Regions from separate parts of the Methylobacterium sp. CM6241 genome, predicted to be linked through region 2. Evidence: riboswitches for the same ligand, from Rfam matches in the RefSeq annotation. Region 2 holds a riboswitch; the other holds the start of a gene.

Region 1 (10,219 bases), 1.5 Mb from region 2:
GGGCGATATCGCGGAAGCGTCCAACCGAAGCGGAGCGAAGCGGCCCGCACCAGCAGGGCGACGAGGAAGCCGGCGCCCAACGCAAGCTCGCGCGGGACGCCAAGGATGGTCAGGGCGACGAAGGCCGCGGCACCGGCCGCGGCGGCCGAGGCGTAGATTTCCCTGCTGAGGATACCTGGACTGTCCCCCCCGAGAAGGTCGCGCAGGAGGCCTCCGAAGGTGGCCGTCACCACTCCCATGACGATGGCTACCGTGGCGCTCGCACCAGCCTGCAAGGCCTTCTCCGCCCCCGCCACGGTGAAGAGCGCCAGGCCGAGGGCGTCGAGGCGCACGAGGTATCGGTACCGGGATTGCGGGATGTGCGCGACGAAGAACACGGCGCAGGAAACGAGCACGCAGGCCAGGAGGTAGGCCGGTTGCTGCGTCCAGAACACTGGCTGGCCAAGCAGGAGGTCCCGGAGCGTCCCGCCCCCGACACCCGTCACGGTGCCCAACACGGCGAACCCGACGAAATCCATTTCCTTACGCGATGCAACGAGGGCCCCGGCGACCGTGAAGACGATCACGCCGAGCCAATCCAGGGTGGCGGTCGCAGTCTCGAACATCGGGTTTCATCCTGGCGGTCAGAAGCGGTCTCGTCGCGGTGCCTTCGCACCACGGCATTCATCGGAAGAGCAGGACCTGGTTGTCGGAACGGGGGTGATCATCCCACTCACGCTGCACCATCGCCTCCGGCATCGACGTCTTCACGACGACGGTCGTACCGGTCGGGACACGACCGTAGAGATCGTAGATGTCCTCGTTCAGCAGGCGGATGCAGCCGGAGGAATCCGTGCCGCCCACCGTCCAAGGCTCGTTGGTGCCGTGGATGCGGTAGAGCGTGTCCTTGTCGCCTTGGTAGAGGTAGAGGGCGCGGCACCCGAGCGGGTTCTCGACGCCAGGCTCGACGTAACGTGGGATGCCGGGCCGACGCTTCAGCATGGCCTCCGTCGGGCGCCAGCCCGGCCACTTGGCCTTGCGCTTGATCACGGCGGTGCCGGACCAAGTGAAGCCAGCCCGGCCCACCCCGATGCCGTAGCGGATCGCGGTCCGACCCTCGCGCACGAGGTAGAGGAAGCGGGCGTGCGTATCGATGACCAGCGTGCCTGCGCACTCCGGCCCGTCGTAATTCACCAGTTGCTTGCGAAATTCCGGGGGTACGAGCGTCAGATCGACCGTAGGGACGTCGAAGGGATCGTCTGGGATCGCGCCGGTGAACCAGGCGTCGCGGTTCGACGCGGGATCGACGGGTACTGGTGCCTTCGGCGCTTCGGGCTGCGTGTCCCAGAAGAAGGCTTGCGCCTGACCGGGTGCGAGGACGGCTGCGGCGAGGAGCAGGGATCGGCGGGTAGCCAACATCGTCGTGTATCCTGATTGGGCGTTCGAAAGTGGCGCGGCTCTAGGCAGGTTCGAGGGCGCCGCGCGGTCGATGCCGGACGTGCGGCGTCATTGCGGCTCGCGGGACGAGCCGGCCGGTCGCGGAGGGTGAGGCGGCAAGCTCATGGGCTCGCGGCGTGTCAGGCTATGGGGACGTCATTGCGCAGGCCTCCAAAGGTTGCTCCGCATGCGTCATGCATGCGGCCCCCTCTGTCATTGGCCTGAGAGTTTCACCCGGGCCTTCGCGCAGGCATGGGCATACACCGTCGGCGGGAGCTGACGCTCCGCTTTCCAGAGTGTTGAACGACGGGCGGTCCGGGTGCCTGAGAGTTTCCGGGGCGGTTGCTCCTTCGGCGGCCGGTTCACACCGGCTCTCTCCCGCTCGTCGATAGATGACTTGACCACTGATGTATCGGCCAAACGAGCGGCACGCCAGATAATTCGTTAGCTTACAATCAATGTGGGTGCGTTGAGGCACATAGGCTGTTCCTGATACGTCGTGGGAATGGGTCAGACGGGCTTCGCTCGGATGGGCGCGGTGTCATTTCCTATTAAGGAAGCAATTTATCAGACCCTCGCCGTACAAGCTTGGCTCGAACTGATAGGGTTGGAAGATGACGTGCAGGATCGTTACGCCCCGAATGCCGCCCGTGGGTGTACGCCACTGTATGGATTGACCTTCGGACAAGCCCAACACAGCTGCGCCGAGGGGTGACAGGACCGAGACACAAGTCTCGTCCCATTGCTCCTCATCGGGATAGACCAGCGTCAGGCGCTCGACATGATCGGTGACGTCGTCCCGATACTCGACGCGCGCATGCATCGTCACAACGTTCCAAGGCAACGCCTCCGGCCTGACGATTTCAGCGCGGTCCAACTCGGCAGCGAGAAGATCAGGTGCGGTGGCCTTCGTATCCATTTGAGGATGACCGGATGCGACCCGGCGCAGGTCGAGGAAATCTGTGTCCGGGATCATCAAGTGGGGCGATCCTCCGAGGACGATGTGACCCGTCATTGCGTAAAAGCTCCCATCTCTGAGGTATGAGGTAAGTTAAGATCGAATGGTTCGGTACGGTATTGGAGTAAGGCGATCGGCAGGACGCCCCCTACACCGTCTCCGGCACTTTCACGTCGAGGACCGTCAGTCGTTTCACGATGCCCGTGCGGGTTCGCCAATTTATCGACTGGCCGAGACTAAGCCCGATCAAGGCCGCCCCGATGGGCGTCATGACGGACACTCTTCCCTGTTCGATGTCCGCCTCGCCAGGGTAGACCAGAGTCACGGCCTGAACCTTTCCCGTTGCGTCGTCCCTGAATTCGACCATGCACCCCATCTGGACGAGGTCTGCCACGCATGCCCTTTGACCGACGATTCTGGCCCGATCCACTTCATCGGCGAGAAAGTCGGCAACCTCGGGCGAACGGTCAGTGGCAAATGAAGCCAGCTGCGACAGGCGTTCATGATCGTCCTTCGTCATCTTGATTTGTGGCTTCGTCATCTTTTGCGACATAGTCGTCGATCCTTGCTGTATTTCGACCTCGGACGATCAAGCGGCGCTTGGTCCGGGGTCGTCGTCCTTGTCTGAATTGGCCGCGGCGGACCGGTCGTTGCCCTGCCCGGATTGCGGCCTTGGGTAATTCCCACGCGAGAAGGGGATCACGGTGCGCGCCAGCGGAACCACATCATGCGCAGGTGCCGCCCCGCTACTCCCAGCCTTGTCATCGCGGATCTCGGTCGCGGAAGGCGATGTCGGGGCGGACTTGGAATTTTCCATAGCTGTTACTCCGCAAGTACGGGCCCACCGCCAATAGAAAAGCGAGGACGCGACGCAGGTCAGCCGAGGGGTAAGCCATATAGGCTCCTCCCGCCGGTCAAATATTTGATTATATTGGTTAGCTCTAAATTGAGCTAGCTCGCAATCCCCGAGCGGTCAGTGCACGCAGGCACCTCCGGCTCGGGGCTATTCGCCCGCGATAAGTCTACCTGCCCGGAGCAGGTCCCGATGGGGAGGCCAAGAATTGCGCATGATCTTTCGATCCTCTCGGAAGTCCACCTGCTTGTCAATTCCCGTTTCGCCGCACCTTCCAGTTTAGAAAGTTCGGCCTGCGGAAAGCGTCGATTGACACCCGTACGGCTTCGCCTATGCTCCGCCCCATCATGTCAAACCTTTTACAAAGCATTCGCCTCTTGGGGCGTGCGGGCAGTCTGCAAGCAGGCTCCTAAGCCCTGGCACTTGGCCAGCCTTTTGAGGCGGGGCCCGTTCCAGGGATAGTTTTCCAATAAATTCCAGTCCTAGCTCAGATGCCGTTCTCGGACAGGCTTGGTGAAAACGCATAGCGTAGCCTCAGCGAGCGACGGCATATCGGCGTGGGCGCAAGCTGGTCGTTTCCGCCTGTTGTCGCCGTCCGTCGACGTCGTGGTCTTCCAGTGGGGCCTAGACCTCAAGCGAGGTACTTCTCAGCCAGCCTCGTTTCAACTTCTAATCGGTTAAAGCCGCCGGTTTCACTCCGGCTGCTCAGCCTCGGCGGCGCAATGGCATGGCGGACGGCCGAGCCAATCCATCGATGATCTAGGACGGGTCATGGTGATCGGATCGGTTCGTCCGATCCGGTCGCTGCTCATCCTGAATTCTTTCAGTCCCTCGGATGAACGACTTGGCGGTCACGGCTGAAGCCTCACCGAACTCTCCCCTTTGTAAAGGAATAAGAACGATGACCGAACCCATTTGGCCAGTCTACGGTCGTATCACCGGCCCCATCGTCGTGATTGGCTTCGGGTCCATCGGACGCGGCGTCCTTCCGCTGATCGAGCGCCACTTCGAGTACGACAAGGACCGCTTCACGGTCGTCGAGCCCTCGAACGCGCACTGGGCCCTCGCCGACAGGCATGGTCTGCGCTTCGAGCAGGTGGCCCTGACGAAGGAGAATTTTCGCGACGTCCTCACCCCGCTCCTCACCGAGGGCGGCGGCCAGGGCTTCTGCGTGAACGTATCCGTCGATACGTCCTCCCGCGCCATCATGGAGCTCTGCCGCGAACTGGGCGCCTTCTACATCGACACGGTCGCCGAGCCGTGGCCGGGGTTCTACTTCGACAAGGACCGGAGCCAGGGCGACCGCACCAACTACGCGCTGCGCCAGGAAATCCTCGACGCGCGCGCCGCCAACCCAGGCGGCACCACCGCCGTGTCGTGCTGCGGCGCCAATCCCGGCATGGTCTCGTGGTTCGTCAAGCAGGCGCTCCTGAATGTCGCCGGCGATCTCGGCCTTGAGATCCCCGAGCCGAAGGACCGCGCCGGCTGGGCCAGCCTCATGCGCGAGGTCGGCGTCAAGGGCATCCACATCGCCGAGCGCGACACCCAGCGCGCCAATACCCCGAAACCGCAGGGGGTGTTCGTGAACACCTGGTCGGTGGAAGGCTTCGTCTCGGAGGGCAACCAGCCGGCCGAGCTCGGATGGGGAACCCACGAGACCTGGCGTCCGGACAACGCCCGCGACCAGGAGAGGGGCTCGCGCTGCGCCATCTACCTGCACCAGCCCGGCGCCGACACCCGCGTGCGCTCTTGGACACCGACGTCCCAGGCGCAGTTCGGCTTCCTCGTGACCCACAGCGAGGCCGTCTCGATCTCGGATTACTACACGGTGCTGGAGGGCGAGCGCGCCGCCTATCGGCCGACCTGCCACTATGCCTACCATCCCTGCAACGATGCGGTCCTCTCCCTGCACGAGATGTTCGGCAAGGCGGCCGAGGTGCAGGGGAGGCACCACATCCTGGACGAAACCGAGATCCTCGACGGAATCGACGAGCTCGGCGTGCTCCTCTACGGCCACGCCAAGAACGCCTACTGGTTCGGCTCGCAGCTCTCCATTGAGGAGACCCGGCGCATCGCCCCATACCAGAACGCCACCGGCCTTCAGGTGACCTCGGCGGTGCTCGCCGGTATGGTTTGGGCCTTGGAGAACCCGAAGGCCGGCATCGTCGAGGCCGACGAGATGGACTTCCGCCGCTGTCTCGAAGTTCAGAGCCCGTATCTCGGCCTCGTCGTTGGCGTTTACACCGACTGGACCCCACTCGCCGGCCGCCCCGGCCTCTTCCCGGAAGACATCGACGAAACTGATCCCTGGCAGTTCCGCAACGTCCTCGTCCGTTAACGGAAGGGTACGCGATGACTGGGGTCGTTCACGTCGTGGGCGCGGGGCTCTCGGGGCTCTCAGCGGCCGTGCGCCTCGTGGAAGCTGGGCGTACGGTGATCGTCCACGAGGCCGCTGGTCATGCCGGCGGCCGCTGCAGGTCCTATCACGATCCGCAACTCAGGATGACAATCGACAATGGCAACCACCTTGTCCTGTCGGGCAATAGGGCGACATTTGCTTTCCTTGACCGCATCGGAGGCCGCAACGCGGTCTCCGTGCATGCGCGGGCAGAGTTTCCCTTCGTTGACCTCGCCGCGGGTGAGCGCTGGACACTGCGCCTTAACAAGGGGCGCGTGCCTTGGTGGATCCTCGATCCCAGCCGGCGCGTCCCGGGTACCCTGGCTACCGATTACGCACCGATCCTTCGCCTCCTTTCGGCACGGCCGGGTGCGAAAGTCTCGAATGTCCTCGCTTGCGAGGGGACACTCTACGAGCGGCTTTGGCGCCCCGTCCTCCTGGCCGCACTGAACATCGACCCAAGGGACGCGGATGCGACCCTTGCCGCTCAGGTCCTGCGCGAGACCTTCGTCGAGGGCGGGCATTCCTGCCGGCCTGTCGTCGCCCAGGGCGGGCTCTCGAAGGCCTTCGTCGACCCGGCATTACGCTTCCTGGAGGAGCGGGGGGCGGTGGTCCGCCATAACAGCCGTCTGCACCGCCTCGCGTATGAAGGGGGGCGCGTCGCTGGCCTCGTCCTCGGCGACGGCCCTGTGCGGCTGCGGCCTCGGGATCAGGTTATCCTCGCGCTTCCCCCAAAAGCGACGGCCGACGCCATCCCGGGGTTGGAGGTCCCGACGGATCACCGGGGGATCGCGAACGTCCACTTCGGCGTGAATTGTCCTCCCGCCATGCCGCGGCTGACGGGCGTGGTGAACGGGCTGTCGGACTGGATCTTCGCCTATCCGGATCGAATCTCGGTTACCGTTAGCGCAACGGACGTAGGCGATTTGAGCCGACCGGAACTCGCGCATCGGATTTGGACCGAAATCTCCTACGTCACAGGCAGGTACATGTCGGGCCTTTCGGACATGCCGCCGCCCTGGCAAGTCATCCGCGAGAAGCGAGCGACCTTTGCGCCGACGCCTGAGGCGGCCCGGCTCCGGCCCCGGACGCGAACGGAATTCCGCAACCTCTTCATCGCAGGCGACTGGACGGACACGGGTCTGCCCGCTTGCATCGAAGGAGCCATTCGGTCGGGGGATAAGGCAGCTCAGACGGTGATGGAAGCGAATGGCTGACCCGTTCTTGGATAACGAGCCCATATTCTTGGATAAAACTTGCATACTTTGCGATATTGATTATCTAGTAGTTGCTATGTTAATTTCGGATCATCCTCTGAACAAGAGAGCCAGCCGCCTCGTCGCAGGCCGCTAAGCCCCGAAGCTGGAGAGCGGCGAACGCTCTCTGCTCGGGGTCGATGACCATTCATACAGACCAGCCCGACAATCCCTGATGGCTTCCTGGCTGCTTGAAACAGCGGCCGGAGTTCGCTCGATCTCGCGCGAGCGTGGAAACGCACGTCAGGTTGCCGACCAACACAGCTTTTCGTCATCGTCAGCGCTCTCAGGAGAAGGATCCATGCGTATTCTCGTTGCCACCGACTTCTCGCCCCGCTCGCAACGGGCGGTGCGTCGCGCAGGCATCCTCGCCGCACAGAGCCGCGGGACGGTCATTCTGATGCACGTCGTGGACGGCCCGGGTGGACGGGAAACCTCGCGGGATATTCGAGAGGCTCAACGCATGACCGTTGAACAGGTGGCCGTGGTCCCCGAACTCTACCGTGTCCCATGCGAGCCGCTTGTCGTCCTAGGCTGCCCCTCAGATGAGATCCGGAGTGCCGCGGGGGCTCATGATGTCGACCTGATCGTGGTCGGCTCCTCGCATCGGGCGGGCAGTCGCACCGCGGGACGAACCGTCGGAAACCTGGTCCGGAGCGCTCCATGCCCCGTCCTCGTCGCAAGACGCTTCGCCGCATCCCCCTACGCGAGGGTCCTCATCCCGGTCGATCTTTCGCGGGCGTCGGCGCGGGCTCTGCGATACGCGGATTCACTCACGCTCGTGGACCGCGCTCACGTCACCGTCCTGCATGCCTTCGAGGCACCGGGGAAGTCCAAGCTGTCCGGGTTTGGGGTCGGGCGCGATCAGATCGATAGCTACGTCGAGGCTTGCCGTTCGAGGTCCACGGAGGATGTCGAGATGCTTCTTACGAATGGCGGCCTTGCCAATCGTGAGTGGTCTAGACGGATAGAGGAGGGTTCCCCCACCGAGGCCATCACCGGCCTTGCCGAACGGATCCCCTCGGATCTAGTGGTGATCGGCACGCATGCTCGAACGGGTCTCAGGAAGGCCTTCCTCGGAAGCGTCACAGAGGACGTGCTTTTGACCGCAGGTCCGGACGTCCTGGTTGTCCCCCCGCCTTGTCCCCCTCTTGAGCGACGGTCGCGGCTGCCAACACGTGCCGGATGGCCGGGGGGCAGGCCACTCACCTCAAGCCTTGCGAATGGGTGGGTATTCGCGACAGGCAGGCCGACAAGTGCGAAACCGTACCATGCCGCCGGCGCGTCGCAGGACTTACGGTCGGTCACCGCCCATCATCGCGCCCAGCCCTGACTGATCGGCCCCCACGCGGTGGCTCTTCGCCAAGTTTGGTGGATCAGGGTGCGAGGAGGAACCGTCGTCGTAGGAGGTCGAGATTGGCGCGACCGTACATGGCGCGCTTCAAGAGCTTGAGACGCGTGATCTGGCCTTCGGCTTGTCCACTGCTCCAAGGCAGTGTCAGCGCGGACCGAACAGCATCTCTATCCTGACCGAGGCTAGCAGCGAAGCTTTCGACGATCCGGACACCGCAGGTTTGCGCTTCGCCCAGCCATTGATCGAACGCCGTGACATCTGATTTTCCTGACGGCTGCTGGCCACAGCGGCTCCGGACGATTCGGCAGAACCGGCGGCCGAGATCGACCACCTTGGCCGCCTCGGTATCCTGCAGGACGCGCGAGACGACCGCGGCCGCCTCAGGGCCGAGGTCTTCGGGCTCCCGCAGGAGATACCAGGACAGCTGCTTGGATGAGGCCAGGGGTGATGCGGTGGAGGTCACAACACGGGTGTCGGTCGGTGCTGGCGACGACCGGATAGTCGTTCCAGCCGGGCCTGCGCGCCGCTCGGACAACCAGCGATGCACCTGCTTCGAGGTGCCGGCAAAGCCGATACCCTGAAGTTCGCGCCAAAGCTGCGCAGCGTTCTCGCAGCCCTCATCGAGGCGGCCATGCAGATGCCCGAGATAAGGATCGAGCATGCTCGGCTTCGGCTCGCGCATGCCGTTCCGGGGAAAGCTCGCGGCGAAGGCGTACTTGCGCACCGTGGCGCGGGCCAAGCCCGTCTCGCGATTGATGCGCCAAAGCGAGTGTCTTTCCGCATGGCGGCGACGCACGTCGTCATAGGCCGCTTCCCATCGACCGCGGGCCGCGGCCCGCGCGAGCATCTCGGACGGTGCGCGCGGGTAGGGCGTGACGCGCCGAATCGATGGCGATGCCGGGGCCACGGCCGGCAACAGCTTCAGACGCGGATGGACGCGGGCGAGCCAGCGCTCGACCATCTGTCGGGTATTGAGCAGGAGATGCCACCGATCCGCGACCTGAACGGCATCGGGCGCACCCATGGCGGTCCCACGCGCATATTCGGTCGAGCGGTCCCGTGCCACGACCTGGATCTGTGGGTCGCGCCGGAGCCGGGCCGCCAGCGTCGAGGCCGAACGATCCGGCAGCAGATCGATGGGACGGCGGCGTTCGAGGTCGACGAGGATGGTGCCATAGGTTCGGCCCTTGCGCAGAGCCCAGTCGTCGACACCGACGATGATCGGTTTGGATCCGGTCGGCAGCGGACATTTGCGGATACCCCGCAGCAGCGTCGTGGCACTGGTGGGCATCGCCAGGTGCGGCAGCAGCCGGGCGGCGGGTGTGGCACCGAGCGCCAGCGCGGTCCGAACCTGGGCATCGGCCAGCCGGCAGGTTCTCTGAGCGTAGCGGTCGAGGAGGCCCGGCAGACGCTCGGCAAAGGTTCGGCGTGCGCAAGCGGGATCGTGGCAGTAGAAACGTCGGATCGTCAGGGTCAGACGCACCTCCTGACCGCTCGTCGGCAGGTCGGCGGGACGCCGGTGATAGCGACTATGCACCGACCGGCTGACCGTACGACAGCGTGGGCAACGGGCATGATCGCACTTCGCTTGAGCGGAAATGCGAAGGGCAGTGCTCTCCTCACGCGTGACGTGGAGAAGACGACAACCGGGGATGTGACAGAGAAGGGTCATGCCCTGATCTGAGAATCCCCGCCCGGTTCAGCCAGCAGCTACCTTCCGGCATCCCCCCACCCACCCAATCCACCAAACTTGGCGAAGAGCCACTTTTCAGGGGGCAGGCCACGTCGTCGAATGATGATTGCGACTGAAGAGCATTGAAAAAACTTTCGAAAGCTATCGCGCGATGTTGGCCCGTAGTGCCCACAAACTACGCTCCAGCCCTAGCTGAATACTCGAACAACAGATGGTCACCATCATGCCGCATCCGTTAACAATGAGTTCAATTTCACCCAAAATTCAACTGACATGAGAACTTTCTGTACT
Region 2 (10,219 bases):
GCCTCCGTCGTGACGGCGCAGGTATTGACGAGGACGAGGTCCGCACCCGTCCCCGCCGCCTCGGCATGGCGGCGCATCACCTCGGATTCCACCGTGTTGAGGCGGCAGCCGAAGGTCAGGGTCTCCACCGCCACTCAGTCCACCCGCGCGAAGAGTTCGGGGGACAGGAAATCCTCCCATTCGAGAGCCACGGGGCCGGTCATCAGCACGTGGTCGTCGGCCCGCCATTCGATGACGAGGTCGCCGCCGGGCAGGCTCACCGTGGCGTGGCGCCCGAGCATGCGCAGGCGCGAGGCCGCCACCAGGGTGGCGCAGGCGGCGGTGCCGCAGGCGAGCGTCAACCCGGCGCCGCGCTCCCAGACCCGAAGCTTGATCGTGTCGGGCCCCGTCACCTGCGCCACGGAGATGTTGGCGCGCTCGGGAAAGATCGGGTGGTTCTCGAGCATCGGGCCGATGCGGCCGAGATCGTAGTCGTCGGGATCGCGCTCGACGAAGAACACCGCGTGGGGGTTGCCCATATTCACCACGCCCGGCGAATGCAGCACGGGCGCGTCGATTGGGCCGATCTGGAGCTCGATCCGCCGCGTGTCGGGGAACGGCTCGGCCAGCGGAATCTCGTCCCACTTGAGGCGGGGGCGGCCCATATCGACGGTGAAGGAGGTGTGCGCCACGCGCTTCACCTCGACGAGCCCCGCCTTGGTCTCCAGGGTGAGGCGGCCGTTCTCAGCCGGGCGCGCCATGGCCGGGTCGTCCAGCATGGCGTAGGCGACGCAGCGGGTGCCGTTGCCGCATGCGCCGGATTCCGACCCGTCGGTATTGTAGATCCGCATAAAGCCGTCCGTGCCGGGGCTGCGCGGATCGTGGATGACCATCAGCTGGTCGAAGCCCGAGCGCGGGTGGCCAGCGATGGCGCGGGCCTCCTCGGCACGCACGACCAGCTCCGTGCCGCGCAGGTCCAGCACCACGATGGCGTTGCCCGCCCCGTGCATCTTCAGGAACCGACGGTTCTCGAGCCTCGTCATGATCGTCTTCGGTTTCGTTGTCTGAACGGGGCATCCCGCGTGCGAGGCCCCCGCATATAGGACAAAGCGCCGGGCCGCGCACGCGGGGGCCGCTCGGGGGAGCGTTGCACAAGGGACGCGCCCGTCACGTTCCTGCGTTCGGGGCGGGTTGGCGTCTCGCAGGCGGGCGGCTTCCTCCCTATTTTAAGGCTTCGCGATTCAGCCGTACGATTCGTCGCGGCGTGCGATCTCCGGAGCGTTGCCTTGACCCGTCATCGTCTATTGCCGCTCGTCAGCCTCGCCGCCGCTTTGGCCGTCTCCTCCGCGCTCGCGCAGCAGCCGTCCTCGCCCGCGACCTCCTCTCCCCTGCCGACCACGACGGCGCCCGATCCGGTCAATCCCGACGCGCCGGCCCGTCCGGTGCCGACCCAGGCCCTCCCCGCCGCTCCGGCCCTTCCGGCCGGACCGGCACGCCAGACCCTGGTGGAGACCCCCGGCGACGCCAACGACGTGGACGAGGTCTCGCTGCCGCCCAAGCCCGCCGCGATCCTGGCGGGGCGGGCGAGCTGGGAGGAGGCGGTGCCGGCCCTGAAGGCCGCCTTCGTGAAGATCGAGGAGGCGCTCGCCAAGGACGGGATCACCCCCACCGGCCGGCCGATCGCGGTCTTCGCCAAGACCGACGATGACGGATTCCAGTTCGAGGCGATGATCCCGATCGCCTCCATGCCGGACCCGAAGCCCGCCGAGTCGGGCGGCCTGCGCTTCGGCACGACCCCCAGCGGCAAGGCCCTGCGCTTCCCGCATAAGGGCTCCTACGACGAGATCGACGGCACCTACGAGACGCTCACCGCCTATCTCGACGCCAAGGACGTGGTGGTCCAGGACCGCTTCATCGAGGAATACGTCACCGACCTGAACGACAAGGCGGACGAGAAGCTCGACGTGAATATCTACGCCCTGCCGAAATAGGCGACGTCTCGCTCACGCGGTCGCTTCCGTTCGGGGAGCTTCCAGGATCGCGCCGTTGTTCAGGTGGATCACCCGGTCGGCCGCATCGAAGTAGCGGTCGTCATGGCTGATGACGATCAGGGTCCGGCCCTCACGCTTCAGGTCCGGCAGGAGCCGTGTGTAGAACAGGCGGCGGAAGGTGGGGTCCTGCTCCGCCGCCCACTCGTCGAGGACGAGGACCGGCCGCCCTTCGAGATAGGCCTGAACCAGGGCCAGGCGCTTGCGCTGCCCGGCCGAGAGATCGACGGTGGAGAAGGCCCCGTCCCGGATCGTCACCTTGTGGGCGAGGTCCAGGGTCTCGAGATAGGCATCCGCCGCCGCCGGGTTCGCCCCGGCGGGCAGCACGAGATCGTCGAACAGGTAGTAATCGAAGAACACCGCCGAGAAATGCTGGCGGTAGGCGTCCCGCGTCTCGTCCGTCACCGGCGCCCCGTCGAGGAACAGGGTGCCGGTCTGTGGCGGGTAGAGGCCGAGGATCAGCTTGATGAGGGTGGTCTTGCCCGAGCCGTTCTCGCCGACGATGAACAGGATCTCCCCCCGCCGCACGGTGAGGTCGATGGGGCCGAGGGTGAAGCCCGGCTTGCCCTCGGCGGCCGGGAAAGTGTGGCTGACGCCGCGAAGCTCGATTTCCTCAATGGTCCGGGGCGTCCGCGTGTCCTCCGGCGCGAGCAGGTTCGGCTCCGAGACGGTGCGTCCGGCCGAGAATTCGGCGATGCGCTGGTAGGCGATCCGGGCCCTACCGATCTCGGGCAGGATGGCGAGGATGTAGGTGACCGGCAGCTCGATATAGAGCAGCACGAGGACGAAGCCGGAGAGGACGGCGTTGTCGATCCCCAGAGTCGCCTTGTAGGTCACGATGGCCGCGATCGTGGCGAACAGGGCCAGCTTCTTCGTCAGGTAGGAGAATTCGAGGAGCGTATGGGTCCTGAATTCGTTGCGGCGGAGTTCTTCGATGGACGAGGTCAGGGCCCCGTCCCTCAACCGCATCCGGCGCTGCCGGTTGAGCCGCAATTCCCGGCTGCCTTCGGTCAGGCTCTGGAAATGCTTCTGCATCGTGTCGGCGAGGGAGCGCCGCGTGCGGTAGCCGACCATGGCGCGGCGGCGCAGGATGTTCTCGACATAGCTGCCGAGGCCGAAGACCAGCAGGGTGATGGCGAGGAGCGGGGCTGACAAGGTGAGCATGTAGACGAGGCATCCGGCGGTGACGCCGCTCTGGATGATGAGCCCCGACAGCATCGCCACCGTCGTCGACAGCGTGCCGGCATCCGTGTTGAGCGAAGCGAGGACCTTGTGGCGGCCGATCTGCTCGATACGGTCGATGGGCGCCGTGAGGATCATGTCGGCGAGATCGCGGCTGAGGCCGGCGCTGATGCGTCCGCTCGCCAGGGCGCTGCCGAGCCCGGAGAGAAGGGACCCGCCGACGCCGAGAAGGACGAGGCCGAGGAAGACGGGAATGAAAGTCTCGGAAAGACCGCCCTCCGCATGGATGGCCGTGTTGACCTTGGCCAGAACCGTCGCAGTGGCGAGGCCGCTCAGCGCCCCGATCGCCGAGGACACGGCCACGAGCGGCCAGATCGGACGCAGCAGGCGCATCGCGTCCTTGCCGAGCCCGCTCAGACGATTGTCCGGTCCCGCCATTCATCCCTCCGGCTCGGCCCTGTCGTTGGGCCGCTGGAGAGGCGGATACGTCAGGAACGGGATGCGCCAAAATTCGAAACACGCAGGGCGTGTCTGCGGACGGGCCTGCTTGTCGTCGCGGTGGGGATGTGGAGAATAACGACACCCCAGATCGAAAGCATCGCGCCGGGTTCAGAGCAGGCTGAGCTGCGCCGAGACACGAGAGGTCGCCCCGCGCTCAAGCGCGAGCAGCCATCGTTTCGTATCGAGGCCGCCGGCAAACCCCGTGAGGCTGCCCGCCGCGCCGATGACCCGGTGGCAGGGAACGACGATGGGGAGCGGGTTGGCGCCATTGGCGGCACCCACGGCCCGGCTGGCGCTCGGACGGCCGATTCGCCTGGCCAACTCGCCGTAGCTGATCGTCTCGCCCAGCGGGATGTCCATGAGCGCGGTCCAGACTTGCCTCTGGAACGGCGTGCCGCGCGGGTCGAGTTCGAGATCGAACCTGGTGAGCCGGCCTTCGAAATAGGCACTCAATTGCCGCCGGGCTTCGGCGAAGGCCGCGTCGTCCCGGAGCCAGTCCGGTTTCGGGGCAACGGCGCCCTTGCCGGTTGGGAAACCGATGCAATGCAGGCGCTCGTCCGTACCGGCCAGAACAAGCGGACCGATCGGGCTGGGCAGGACCGTGTAGCGGGTGTCGGGCATGGCGGATCGTCTCGGGCCGGCGGTTGCGCGCCTCGGGAGACCGCCATCCTACACGGAGGGAAGCGGCCCTCCTCCCCAGCGGATCTCGGGCCTGCCTGAGATCCGTCGAGCTTGTGGGGAGGAGTTGGAGGTGGGGGTGGTTGGGCGACCCTCAGCTTACGGAGGCTGGCGGAGCCACCCCCACTCCTAACCTCTCCCCATAAGGGGGAGAGGGACGCGCTCTGCCTGTAGGAGGAGAGGTGTGAAACCGGTAGGCTAGGAGGCGGAAAACCTACCCTATTCGGCCGCCTCGCTATAGGCATCCACCGGCGGGCAGGAGCAGACGAGGTTGCGGTCGCCGTAAGCGTTGTCGACGCGGTTGATCGGCGGCCAGTACTTGTCCATGCCGAGACTTCCCGAGGGGAAACACGCCGCCTCGCGGGAATAGGGCCGCTCCCACGGGCCGATCAGGTCCGCCACCGTGTGCGGCGCGTGTTTCAGCGGATTGTCGACCTTGTCCATCCGGCCGTCCTCGATGGCGCGGATCTCCTCGCGGATCGCCAGCATCGCATCGCAGAATCGGTCGATCTCGCCTTTGGTCTCGGATTCCGTGGGTTCGATCATCAGGGTGCCGGCCACCGGCCAGCTCATGGTCGGTGGGTGGAAGCCGCAATCGATCAGGCGCTTGGCGATGTCCTCGACGCCGATCCCGGCCGATTTCTGGAACGGCCGCACGTCGATGATGCATTCATGCGCCACCCGGCCCTGTGCCCCGGCATAGAGCACCGGATAGGCGCCCTTCAGGCGGCTCGCGATGTAATTGGCGTTGAGGATGGCCACGCGGGTGGCCTGGGTGAGGCCGCGCCCGCCCATCAGCAGGCAGTAGCTCCACGAGATCGGCAGGATCGAGGCCGAGCCGTAGGGCGCCGCCGAGACGGCCCCTTCCTCGGCCGTCCGTGGATCGGAGGGGAGGAACGGGATGAGATGCGCCTTGACGCCGATGGGACCCATGCCGGGGCCGCCGCCGCCATGGGGGATGCAGAAGGTCTTGTGCAGGTTGAGGTGGCTGACATCGGCGCCGATATCTCCGGGGCGCGCGAGGCCCACCATGGCGTTGAGGTTGGCCCCGTCGAGATAGACCTGGCCGCCATGGGCATGGACGATGTCGCAGATCTCGCGGACCCGCACCTCGAACACCCCATGCGTCGACGGATAGGTGATCATGCAGGCCGCGAGGTTTTCGCCGTGCAACTCGGCCTTCCGCGAAAAGTCCTCCACGTCGATGTTGCCGTGCTGGTCGGCGCCGACCACGACCACGCTCATGCCGCACATCTGCGCGGAGGCCGGGTTGGTGCCATGCGCCGAGGACGGGATGAGGCAGACCTTGCGGTGCCCCTCCCCGCGCGAGAGGTGGTAGGCCCGGATGGCGAGCAAGCCGGCATATTCCCCCTGCGCGCCGGAATTCGGCTGCATCGAGATCGCGTCGTAGCCGGTGATCGCGCAGAGCTTGTCGGAGAAGTCGCGCAGGAGTTCCTGGTAGCCCTCCGCCTGATCCGCCGGCACGAAGGGGTGGATCTCCGAGAATTCCGGCCAGGAGATCGGCAGCATCTCGGCGGTGGCGTTGAGCTTCATCGTGCACGAGCCGAGCGGGATCATCGCGCGGTCCAGCGCCAGGTCACGGTCGGCGAGGCGACGCATGTAGCGCGTCATCTCGCTCTCGGCCCGGTTCATGTGGAAGATCGGATGCGTCAGGTACGCGGAGGTGCGGAGATTTGCCTCTGGTAGACGCTGCGCCGGCCAGGCCTCGTCATAGGTCAAGCCTTCGCCGCCGAAGGCGCGCCACACCGCCTGGACGATATCGGGCCGGGTACGCTCGTCGACGGTGATGCCGATGCGGTCCGAGCCCACTTTCCGCAGGTTGATGCCGTTCTTCACCGCGTTCTGCAGGATCAACCCCTGGAAGGCGCCGACCTCGACGGTGATCGTGTCGAAGAAGCCCTTCGGCTCCACGGTGAAGCCGAGGCTCTCCAGCCCTTCGGCGAGGCGCACCGCGTCGCGGTGGACACGGGCGGCGATGGCCTTCAATCCGCGCGGGCCGTGGAACACCGCGTACATGCCGGCGATGACCGCCAGCAGCACCTGCGCGGTGCAGATGTTCGACGTCGCCTTCTCACGGCGGATATGCTGCTCGCGGGTCTGAAGGGCGAGGCGGTAGGCCCGGTTTCCCCGCGCATCGACGGAGACGCCCACGAGCCGGCCCGGCAGGGTGCGCTTATGCGCCTCGCGGGTGGAGAGATAGGCGGCGTGCGGGCCGCCATAGCCCATGGGCACGCCGTAGCGCTGCATCGAGCCGATGGCGATGTCGGCGCCCATCTCGCCGGGCGGCTTCAGCAGGGTGAGGGCCAGGGGATCCGCGGCCATCACCGCGACCGCGCCGGCCTCGTGCAGGCGGGTGATGACCTCCGAAAAATCGTGGATGGCGCCGCAGACGCCGGGATATTGGAAGACCGCGCCGAAGACCTCCGCCGGGTCGAGATCGGTCGACGGGTCGCCGACGACGACGGTCCAGCCCAGCGGCGCGGCACGGGTCTTCAGGACGGCGATGGTCTGGGGCAGGCATTCGCCGTCGACGAAGAAGGCGGTCTTGCCGTTGCGGGCGATGCGCGAGGCCATGCCCATGGCCTCCGCCGCCGCCGTGGCCTCGTCGAGGAGCGAGGCATTGGCGATGTCGAGGCCGGTGAGGTCGCAGACCAGGGTCTGGAAGTTCAGCAGCGCCTCGAGCCGGCCCTGGCTGATCTCGGGCTGGTAGGGTGAATAGGCGGTGTACCAGGCCGGGTTCTCGAAGATGTTGCGCTGGATCACCGGCGGCATCGTGGTGCCGTGGTAGCCCTGGCCGATGAGCGAGACGAGAAGCCGGTTCTTGTCGGCGATGCCGCGCATATGTTCGAGCACCCTGCGCTCGGTGAGCGACGTGCCGAAATCGATGCGCTCTTCCTGGCGGATGTCGGCCGGCAAGGTCTCGTCCACGAGGCCGTGCAGGCTCTCGGAGCCGATCACGGCCAGCATCGCCGCGATTTCGGCGGTGGTCGGACCGATATGGCGGCGATTGGCGAAATCGTAGGGATCGTAGCGATCGTTTGGCATGATGGGCCTCGGAGGTGCAATTGACGGCTGTGCGCGTCCCTCTCCCCTCTGCGGGAGAGGGTGGCCCGCGAATGCGGGTCGGGAGAGGGGAGCGCGTTGTCCGGAGAGGTCGCCCCCTCTCCCGCCTGCTCCGCAGGCACCCTCCCCCACCCAAATTGGGCTTGGCCCCATTTGGGCACTCAGGAACAGATCTCGGGCAGGCCCGAGGTCTGCGGGGGGAGGGTAAGTCAGCGCTATTTCGCGAACTCGGCGTAGGCGGCCTCGTCCATCAATCCGTCGAGGGAGGCGACGTCGTCGAGGCGGAGGCGATAGAGCCAGCCCGCGCCCTGCGGGTCGGTGCCGATGCTGGCCGGGTCCAACACGGCGGCCTCGTTGATTTCGGTGACCTCACCCGAGACCGGGGCGAACACGTCGGAGGCGGCCTTCACCGATTCCACCACCGCCGCGGCCTCGCCCTTGACGAGCTTGGCGCCGACCTTGGGAAGCTCGACGAAGACGAGGTCTCCGAGTTGCTCAGCCGCATGGGTGGTGATGCCGATGGTGGCGACATCGCCCTCGATGGCCAGCCACTCGTGCTCGTCCGTGAATTTCAGCATGATGCGCTCCGTGGAGAGGTGGTGTGGGGGAAGTCGGCCGGGGGCCGGGATTCAGCTGCGCTTGAAGCGCGCCGGCACGAAGGGAAGCGCCACGACCGAGACCGGCAGTCGCCGGCCGCGCACTTCCGCGAAGAGACGGGTGCCGGGCGTCGACAGGGCGGCGGGGACGTAGCCCATGGCGATGGGCGCCTTGAGGCTGGGGCTGAACCCGCCGGAGGTGACCCGGCCGATGGCCTCGCCGGCTTCCTCTGCGACGAGCGCGGCCCCTCCCCGCACCGGGGTCGGGCCCTCCGGCAGCAGGCCGACGCGCCGCGACGCGGGACCGTCACCGATCTCGCGGAGGATGCGCTCAGCGCCTGGAAAGCCACCCTCACGCGCGCCGCCCGCGCGGCGGACCGGCTGGATCGCCCAGGTCAGGCCTGCCTCGACCGGGCTCGTCCCGGCATCGATATCGGCTCCATGCAGGCACAGGCCCGCCTCCAGCCGCAGGGAATCGCGTGCGCCGAGGCCGACGGGCTCCACGTCCCTGTCCTGCAGCAACGCCTCGGCGACCGCATCCGCGGCATCCTCCGGAAGGGAGATCTCGAACCCGTCCTCCCCGGTATAGCCGGAGCGGCTGACGAGGGCGGACGCGCCGAGGATCTCCACCCACTTCACATCGAGGAAGCGCATGGCGGCGGTCTCCGGGGCGAGCCGCGCCAGGGCGCTCTCGGCCAGCGGCCCCTGAAGGGCGAGGAGCGCCCGGGGCAGCACGGTGATCTCGCACAGGCCGGCCAGACGGGCGCGAAGATGGGCCTCGTCCGCCACCTTGTTGGCTGCGTTGACGACCAGGATCAGGCTGTCGTCGAGGCGCGCGACCATGAGGTCGTCGAGGATGCCGCCGGTGTCACCGGTGAGGAAACCGTAGCGCTGCCGGCCGGGCGCCAGCCCCAGCACGTCGATGGGCAGGAGGGTTTCGAGGGCGCAAGCGAGGTCCGCCATGCCGCTCGGACCCGGCTTCAGCCGGATCTGGCCCATATGCGACACGTCGAACAAACCGGCCGCCTTGCGGGTGTGCAGGTGTTCGGCGATCAGGCCGGCCGGATAATGGAGCGGCAGCGCAAAACCCGCGAAGGGCACCATGCGGGCGCCGTGGCGCAGATGGAGCGCGTGAAGCGGTGTGCTGGAAGCGTCGAGCGGCATCTGGTTATCCCATGACAGAACGGCTCCGGACGCTCGATCGAGCGATCCGGCTACCCCCATCTGTCACGGTTACCTGAGAGCTTCTCCCGCCCCGGGAAGGGTGGGATTTCTCCTTCGGTGGACGCCCGCGAAGGCGCCTCTCTCCAGATTGTCAAAACGAAGCGGTGATTGTGCCTGAGAGTTTCCGGGGGTGGTTGCTCCGTCGGCGCCATGACCGGTTGGTACCGGCCTGGGCTCTCCCGCTTCGTCATTCGCTGACGGACAGAGCCTCGCATGACCTTCGCCGGGGCGCAAGGTTCGGGCTTTCACCTTGGCGCAACTGTCAGTCTATTGCACGATACTGCTGCCCTGCGGCACTTCCTCTCGCGCCGGATCGGAACCGGCGGGACTCGGCGCGGATTCCGTTGTCATGGCCATCGCATCCGGGCACGACCTCGCCGGCCCCCGCCCCCGGCAGACCAGACGCTCCGCTGACCTCGCCGACGCGAGCCTGACGGACAAGGCGCTGGAGATCCATCGCCGGCTCTGCCCCGTCTACGGCTGCCCGATTCCGTATTTCCACAGCCTCGATCCCTTGAGCGAACTCGTCTCCTCGCTCCTGTCGCACCGCACCCGGAATGCCGATTCCGGTCGTGCCTTCAAAGCGTTGCGGGCACGCTACCCGGATTGGGCCGACCTCGTGGGCGCGCCCGTGGAGGAGATCGAGGCCACCATCTCCGGCGTGACATGGCCGGAACTGAAGGCGCCCCGCATCCGTGCCATCCTGGCGGCGGTGGCCGAGCGCCACGGCTCCCTCTCGCTCGATTTCCTGAAGGAGATGGAGGTCGATGCGGCGCGCTCGTGGCTCGAGGCGATTCCGGGCGTCGGCCCGAAAACCAGCGCGGCGGTGCTCTCGTTCAGCCTGTTGCGGATGCCGGCCCTTCCGGTGGACAGCCACCACCACCGGGTGGCGCAACGCACCGGCCTCATCGGTGCGAAGGTCGATGT

Evidence for each region. A riboswitch is a leader RNA that binds a small molecule or an ion and turns the genes downstream of it on or off. The one in region 2 is predicted to bind glycine.
Region 1: another riboswitch for glycine. It lies ahead of ACYQR9_RS21025 (L,D-transpeptidase); the one in region 2 lies ahead of gcvT (glycine cleavage system aminomethyltransferase GcvT).

Annotation. Positions count from the first base shown of each region.
Region 1 covers NZ_CM139246.1:4,475,184-4,485,402, reverse strand. The annotation lists gene ACYQR9_RS21030 (trimeric intracellular cation channel family protein) at 1-605, opposite strand, end outside; gene ACYQR9_RS21025 (L,D-transpeptidase) at 664-1,398, opposite strand; glycine riboswitch at 1,718-1,807, opposite strand; gene rnk (nucleoside diphosphate kinase regulator) at 1,958-2,392, opposite strand; gene rnk (nucleoside diphosphate kinase regulator) at 2,523-2,927, opposite strand; gene ACYQR9_RS21010 (homospermidine synthase) at 4,129-5,565, shown strand; gene hpnE (hydroxysqualene dehydroxylase HpnE) at 5,580-6,842, shown strand; gene ACYQR9_RS21000 (universal stress protein) at 7,183-8,214, shown strand; gene ACYQR9_RS20995 (ISL3 family transposase) at 8,258-9,907, opposite strand.
Region 2 covers NZ_CM139246.1:2,928,800-2,939,018, reverse strand. The annotation lists gene mtaB (tRNA (N(6)-L-threonylcarbamoyladenosine(37)-C(2))-methylthiotransferase MtaB) at 1-134, opposite strand, end outside; gene dapF (diaminopimelate epimerase) at 135-1,022, opposite strand; gene ACYQR9_RS13660 (GyrI-like domain-containing protein) at 1,266-1,970, shown strand; gene ACYQR9_RS13655 (cyclic peptide export ABC transporter) at 1,983-3,647, opposite strand; gene ACYQR9_RS13650 (methylated-DNA--[protein]-cysteine S-methyltransferase) at 3,819-4,331, opposite strand; gene gcvP (aminomethyl-transferring glycine dehydrogenase) at 4,608-7,454, opposite strand; gene gcvH (glycine cleavage system protein GcvH) at 7,688-8,050, opposite strand; gene gcvT (glycine cleavage system aminomethyltransferase GcvT) at 8,102-9,232, opposite strand; glycine riboswitch at 9,283-9,384, opposite strand; glycine riboswitch at 9,385-9,484, opposite strand; gene ACYQR9_RS13630 (endonuclease III domain-containing protein) at 9,642-10,219, shown strand, end outside.